DNA from 2 places in the Paraburkholderia sp. RAU2J genome. Region 1 is predicted to be linked to the other one. Evidence: predicted binding sites of a transcription regulator. Region 1 holds the regulator's gene; the other holds the start of a gene.

Region 1 (3,679 bases):
TGATGCGGCTTGCTGCGTGGGGACGCGCGTATGGAGCGAGTGGCTGGCCGTAACGGCCGGCCGGTCATTCGTTCAGATTGATTGCGGCGAGCTTCCACGTGAACAGACCTTCGCGCCGGAAGACCGCCGAGTAGTGCGCGTTGGCTTCGCCGCGCCGGTAAGTGACGACGAACTCATTGAGGCCGCGATAGCCTGCCGTGGTTTGCCGAGATGCCGGGGCCGTTGCGGTGGTGGGGGTGTCGCCAGCGGCGGGAGAGGCAGGCGTTTGCGTGGCTGGGGCAGGCGGATGTTCGCCAGGATCGCCGCGCGGCGGCATGCCATTCAGTAAGGCTGCGACGCCGTCTGGTGTCGCATAGGAATCCACCAGCGGACCGATCAGCGTCACGCCGATCATCGCGCCGATGGTGGCCATTTTGCTGTCGTTATCCGCGTCCAGCCGGCGCGTCAGCATGCCTGCGATCTGCTCCTTCAGGCTGCCGCGCAACGCGGGAAAATCCACGTATTGATTGACGGTTTGCGCGTCGCGCGCATCTGCCGCGCGTTTGAGATTATTCAGCGCGATATAGGGTGACGCGTAAGCAAACCCGAGTGCCGCAATCACTACGACTACAACCAGCGCGATCAGCAGCGGCCGGGTGGCGGCGCCCTTGGTTCGTGTCGGACCTGTCATCGAATGGAACTCCCGATCAGATTGGATTTAACGTGGACTACGGCCCCGCAAAAACAATCCCATTCTATGCAAATATCCGAACAGCAGGTCTGAAAAGCGAGCACGACAACCGCGATGCGTGAGGCATGGTGCGGCCTCCATGGTGCGGCCTCTTTACTGCTCATGACACACACGCTCACGACTCGAAGACTGCACCATGCACATTGGCTTCATCGGCAATGCACCGGTCGATCATGCGGCACACCGCGTCGACCGTGCCCACCATGATCAGCCGCGACGGCCCATGATAGACGCGCACCGGCGCGCGCCGTGCAGGTTCCGCCGTATTCAACCCGGAGTTCAACGACACACGGGCAAACGCCGGCAACGACGACGGCAGGCTCGCCGTATCAGCGGGCGCGTCGAACAGCGACGCGGAGTCCTGAGCCGGTGCTTCGATCAATGAGCAAGGCACCACATTGCGCAAATGGCGCAAACGGCCGAACTGGCGAAAGGGCAGCAGGCGGGCAAGGCGTTCCATGAGTCTCTCCAGGCGATGCAGCGTTGATGCGGCGTGGGATTAAGCGAACAGGCGCGGTGGCTTAGAACTCGCCAGGGCGGATCAGCCCCACGGCGATGCCCTCCAGCGCGAATTCCGCACTGCCGGTTTCAACGAAAATGTTCTCGTAATCGGGGTTCTCCGCGATCAGCTCGAGGCCGTTCGGCCGACGCTTCAGGCGCTTGACCGTGACGTCGTCGCCGAGCCGGGCGATGATGATCTGGCCGTCTTTCGCCTCGCTCTTCTTTTGCACCGCGAGCAGGTCGCCGTCGAAGATGCCTGCGTCGCGCATGGACAGCCCGCGCACCTTCAACAGGTAGTCGGGCTTGCTCGAGAACAGCGCCGGATCACACGCGAAGTGCTGCGAGATATGTTCCTGCGCGAGGATCGGGCTGCCGGCAGCCACCCGGCCGATCAGCGGCAGCGACAGCTGCATGATGCTCGAGTGCGGCAGCGTGAACTGATGCGGTGAATCTTCCGGGCCCGCCAGCAGGCGAATACCGCGTGACGCGCCGGCGGCGAGTTCGATCACACCCTTGCGAGCGAGCGCGCGCAAATGTTCTTCTGCCGAGTTGGCCGAGCTGAAGCCCAGTTCGGCGGCAATTTCCGCGCGGGTGGGCGGAAAACCGGTGCGTTCGATCGCCCGGCGAATCAGATCGAAAACCTGCTGCTGTCGTGCGGTGAGTTTTGTCATGGCCACTGTATGTATGAACAGGTGACTGTATTTTTATACAGTATTCGGCGCAATTCAAGCTTTACTTTAAGTTCGTGACCCTGGGTGCCGTTACGGCGCCCGTAATCGGCGTCCAAACGTCCGTTTTCATGCCGCAACGCCTTATCCAGCTGTCATTACCACTTTTGCGTATTAAAGAATGAAGAAACATTATTTTTAATGATGAAAGCGCTTCGATAGACTGCCTTCCAGTTGCCGCTCATGTGCACGTGACCGCGACGCAGAACAACACCACGCTGGTTTCAGCGCACTACACGCGGAGAAAGTTCACATGAATCATCGACACACGGGGCTGGCTCGGAAAACGAAGCAACTCATCGCGGCGCTCGCGTTCGGCGCGGCCGGCGCGCTCGGCGCGATGACACCGGCGCATGCGGCCGACACCACACTGCTGAACGTTTCCTACGACCCGACGCGCGAGCTGTATCAGGAGGTCAACCAGGCGTTCGGCAAGGAATGGAAAACGAAGACCGGCGAGACGATCACCTTCAAGCAGTCGCACGGCGGTTCCGGCGCGCAGGCGCGCTCGGTGCTCGACGGCCTGCAGGCGGACGTCGTCACCCTCGCACTCGCCTACGACATCGATGCGCTCGCCGGCAAGGGGCTGCTCGACAAGGGCTGGCAAAAGCGCTTGCCGGACAACGCGTCGCCGTACACGTCGACGATCGTGTTCCTCGTGCGCAAGGGCAACCCGAAGCACATCAAGGACTGGGACGATCTGATCAAGCCGGGTGTGTCGATCGTCACGCCGAATCCGAAGACTTCGGGCGGCGCGCGCTGGAACTACCTCGCGGCGTGGGCGTACGCGCAACATCAGCCGGGCGGCAATGCCCAGAAAGCGAAGGAATTCGTCGGCAAGCTGTATAAGAACGCCGGCGTGCTGGACTCGGGCGCGCGTGGCGCGACTACCAGCTTCGTGCAGCGTGGCATCGGCGACGTACTGATCGCGTGGGAAAACGAAGCGTTCCTGTCGCTGAAGGAGTTCGGTCCGGACAAGTTTGAAATCGTCGTGCCGTCGGTGAGCATTCTCGCCGAGCCGCCGGTCGCGGTGGTGGACAAGGTCGTCGACAAGCGCGGCACGCGCAAGCTGGCCGAGGCGTATCTGAACTTCCTGTATAGCGAGCAAGGCCAGGAGATCGCCGCGCGCAACTTCTACCGTCCGCGTTCGAACAAGGTGCCGGCCGACCTGACCGCGAAGTTTCCGAAGCTGAAGCTGTACACGGTGGACGATTCGTTCGGCGGCTGGGCCAACGCGCAGAAGACGCACTTTGCCGACGGCGGTGTGTTCGACTCGATCTACCAGCCTCAATAACGCTGTCGATGCCCTAACCGGCATCGATACACCGGCGCGGCGGCGCGCCACTTCCGGGCGCGCCCAGTGGGCGCGCTTCTGGCCAACCGGAATCCGGACCCGTTGGCCGAAGATCAAACGCCAGCATCAACCTGAACGAGTATCCAGCATGACGACGTTGACCTTCCGAAAGCCGAGTGCATTGCCCGGCTTTGGCCTGACACTCGGCATCACGGTGGCTTATCTGAGCCTCGTGGTGCTGATTCCGCTTGCGGCGACCTTTCTCAAGACCGCGACGCTCGACTGGGACCAGTTCGTGCGCGCGGTCACGTCGCCGCGGGTGCTCGCGTCGTACCGGCTGACGTTCTTCTCGGCGCTCGGCGGCGCGCTGATCAACGCGGTGTTCGGCTTTCTGGTCGCGTGGGTGCTGGTGCGCTACACGTTCCC
Region 2 (3,679 bases), 3.5 Mb from region 1:
TCGATTGCCAAGCTGACGCAAAGCTTCACGGTAGGCGACGACGAACTGTACGCAGGTAACACTAGTCCGAATGCGGCCGCGATCGTGAACGGCGTGGACATCATCAGCGGCGGCCAGGGTAACGATGTGATTCACGGCATCGGCACCGACACGACAGGCACGACCGCGCTGAATGTCCAGCACGACGTGGCCATGGGCGGAGCAGGTAACGACACGATCGGTATCGTCGGCACCAACTTCACCCGTGTCGATGGCGGTCTCGGCATCGATACGATGAAGTTCGAGGCGTCCGGTCTGTCGCTTAACCTGGCCGACTACGGTACGCGGGTCAAGGGTATCGAGAACTTCGACCTGGGTAACTCCGGGCAAGGTACGGGTGGCAATGCGCTCAGCCTGAAGCTCACGGACGTATTGAACATGCCCGATTCGCTCAGCTCGACGGTGCACATGACGATCAGCGGCGATAGCAGCTCGTCGGTGACGCTGGCTGAAGGTACTGGTACGGGTTCGGCGCAATGGCAGGTTACTGGCACGACGACGGTGAACAATGTCGCCTACGACGTGTATCACAATACCTCCATGGGCTCGAACACCGTGGCTGACCTGCTGATCCAGCACGGCATCCAGGTGCACTGACGCCAGGCGCGGACAGTCGGATGGGCGAGAGCCCTGACGACTGTCCATAGTCTGGAAAATCAAGGCGATGCAGCGTTCGCGCGCATCGCCTTTTTCACATTTGAGTCGACGTACCCTGGAAATTCGAAAAGCTGTGGGGAGAAATATGATGCTCTACCATCACCTGGACGCCTCGATCGATACGCTTCGGGTCGCGGTGGTGACGCCAACACGAAATCGCGAGTTACTTATCGGGCAGACAATCCGGTATTTTCATGCGCAGAGAAATCCGTTTCGAGCGCTGCGCTGGTTTGTACTTGATGATAGTGATGAAGCCAGCCGCCACGAATACTTTTGTACAGGTGATAGAGACGTAAGTTATTCATGGGTGAGTAACGTCCAACCGTTGGGTGCCAAACGCAATTGGCTCAACGATTCGGCAAAAGAGTGGGGTGCGGATATCATCTGTAGCATGGATGACGATGACTGGTACGGCCCGGACTACCTTTATGACATGGCTACCTTGCTATTGCAGAATGAAGCCTGTTTTGCGGGCTCAGGAGCGGACTGGTATTTCGAACCACGTGGACAACGCGTGTTGTTCGTACCGGCAGTGCGTGAGCATATGAGCTGCAACGCGGTCCTTTGCTACAAGGCGCATGTGCTCGATTCGCGACGTTACGACGAGCACGCACGTTTCGGTGAGGAGCCTGCATTTATTTGCCAGGATCGTATTCTTCAGCACCCTGACATTAAAAATGTACACCTTGCTTTGATGGGGCCGCACAACACGGTGACCAAGCGAGGTTATTTGAAGGCCCCCGACCTCCACACCTCGTTCAGTTTGGAAGACTTTCCAATGGAAGAACAGGATCGCAATTTTTATCGTTCGTTGATGCACAAAAGTGCGTCAAGTTCGCTGCGTCCAGAATAGTTTCCGTTTTGGCGTAGGCCGACGTGTGACATTGCCGGAGGCGAGCAGCTCTGTGATCGGGATACCCTCGTCGATGACATGGGCGGGTACCGGCGCCTGCATCAGTGTTCGCAGTTCTTACCTCTCGTTGGCCACGTGATACGCCGCTCTACCATAAGCCCGGCGTGCAGTCCCGGCCGATCATCCCACAATGCGGGATGATCGGCCGCCTGCTCCTCTCGCACCGTAGGGCAGCTTCTGCCGACATCGCCCTCTACGGCGCGCCTTAACATTCATCTCAAAATACTGTATAAATATACAGTAGCGTCGATTGCCTTATGCCTTGCTCAATGCCGGGCAGGGCGGAGCATTCCCTATTCAAAGAGCGTGTCTATGGCAGCAGCGATTCAGCTTGCGACGACCACGCTGTCGTCGCAATTGCGGCGTCAGGTGTGGCAGGGCAACGAGCTTGCCGAATCGGCCTCGCGCGTGATTTCCAGCGGCTATGCCACCCTGGATCGGTTGTTGCCGGGACAAGGCTGGTCGGCAGGGGGGCTGACGGAATTACTGATCGAGCATTGTGGTGTAGGAGAAATACGCTTGCTGGCCCATTCACTTCGCCAGCTTACGATGCAGACCGAACGGCATGTCCTGTTCGTGTCGCCTCCCTATCAGCCGTGTGCCGGGGCATTGAGGGCTTGGGGTATCGATGTCGGGCGCGTCTTATGGGTACGCTCGAATGAAGATCAGGCGCTGTGGGCCGCCACTCAGGCATTGAAGCAGGACGGCATCGGCGCGGTTCTGGTGTGGCTGCCGAATGCGCGTGCCGATAAGGTCCGGCGCCTGCAAGTGGCGGCTCAGGAGTCCACATCGCTGGCATTTTTGGTCCGGCCTGTCGAGGCGGCCGCGCAATCTTCACCCGCGCCATTGCGAATGATCTGCGCGCCGCTCCTGCCGGCCAATGCGCAGACGATCAACCGTCGCCAATGGCTGCAGGAGATTGGCCTGTCGATCGATATCTTCAAGCGTCGCGGACCTCCGCTAGCCGAACCTCTCCGTCTCGTTCTGCCTTTACAAAGCGCCTTGTTGCCGGAAAAAGGAATCGGCCGCCCTCAAGGAGCAGAGGTCAAATATGTTATGGATCGCAGTCACATTGCCACTCTTGTCGCTGGAAGCGGTGAAGCCTCTCGCGCCGCTTCCGGATGGTTTTCCCGCGAAACCGAATCGGTGTGAACCGTGCGACGGCGAGGCAAGCCAGCCGCAAGCCGCGGCAGGTGTCGCCGAGCGCCGCTGTTATGCATTGGCCGATCACGCGCACGTTCTGATGCCGGACCTGGATGCATTGCGTGCCGGGGTGCATGCGGGCCATTCGCGCTCGTACGCATTGGCGCTGGCGCCAGGACTCAAGCTGCTGGCCGTCGACGCTACCCGCGAAACTCAGGCATTCGAAGCCATGGCACTTGCGTTGCTGACCTACACGCCGAAAGTATCGCTCGCCGACGCGCACACGCTGTTGCTGGAAGTCGGTTCCGGCTTGAGGTTGTTCGGCGGCTTGCGCACGTTGTTGTCGCGCGTGCTGGCCACGGTGAAGGAGTTCGGCTATACGGCGCGCATCGCCTGTGCGCCGACCGCGTGGGGCGCGTGGCTATTGGCGCAGGCACGTTGCGCCCGGCAGGGGCGTCGCTGGCATGTGATCAAGGAGACGTCGCTCGCGCATGTGCTCGATGGTTTGTCCGTGTCGCTGCTGCCGGTGGCGCCGGCGCATCGCGATGCGTTCGCGCACGTCGGCTGCGCGACGCTGGCCGATTTGCGTCGTTTGCCGCGCTCGGGCGTCGTGCGGCGTTTCGGCAGCGGGATTTTAGACCTGCTCGCGCAGGCGTACGGCACGCGCGCCGACCCGCGTGAAGCGTTTCGTGCGCCGGCGTCGTTTCATGCACAACTGGAGTTGCCGTCGCGAGTCGATAACGCCGATGCGTTGTTATTCGCCGCGCGTCGACTGATCGTGCAATTGGCCGGCTGGTTGAGCGCGCATCATGCGGCGCTCAGCGGTTACACGTTGCTGCTCGAGCATGAATTGGCCTCCCGTCATGCCCCGAAGACATCGAGTCTGAAGGTCGCGTGGGCGATTCCGTCGCGCGATGCCGAGCATCT

What was found. The regulator LexA, encoded in region 1, represses DNA repair genes until DNA is damaged. The targets are predictions, from matches to a motif close to ACTGTATNNNNATACAGT.
Region 2: a site for LexA is predicted at 1,834-1,851, ahead of imuA (translesion DNA synthesis-associated protein ImuA). Genes of this name have one in related genera too.

Annotation. Positions count from the first base shown of each region.
Region 1 is NZ_RBXG01000001.1:3,511,805-3,515,483, reverse strand. Features, by position in the region: gene B0G69_RS15985 (universal stress protein) at 1-3, shown strand, start outside; gene B0G69_RS15980 (DUF2939 domain-containing protein) at 65-670, opposite strand; gene B0G69_RS15975 (hypothetical protein) at 846-1,190, opposite strand; gene lexA (transcriptional repressor LexA) at 1,252-1,902, opposite strand; gene B0G69_RS15965 (sulfate ABC transporter substrate-binding protein) at 2,213-3,253, shown strand; gene cysT (sulfate ABC transporter permease subunit CysT) at 3,402-3,679, shown strand, end outside.
Region 2 is NZ_RBXG01000001.1:31,520-35,198, reverse strand. Features, by position in the region: gene B0G69_RS00170 (Ig-like domain-containing protein) at 1-636, shown strand, start outside; gene B0G69_RS00165 (glycosyltransferase family A protein) at 782-1,549, shown strand; gene imuA (translesion DNA synthesis-associated protein ImuA) at 1,922-2,761, shown strand; gene B0G69_RS00155 (DNA polymerase Y family protein) at 2,661-3,679, shown strand, end outside.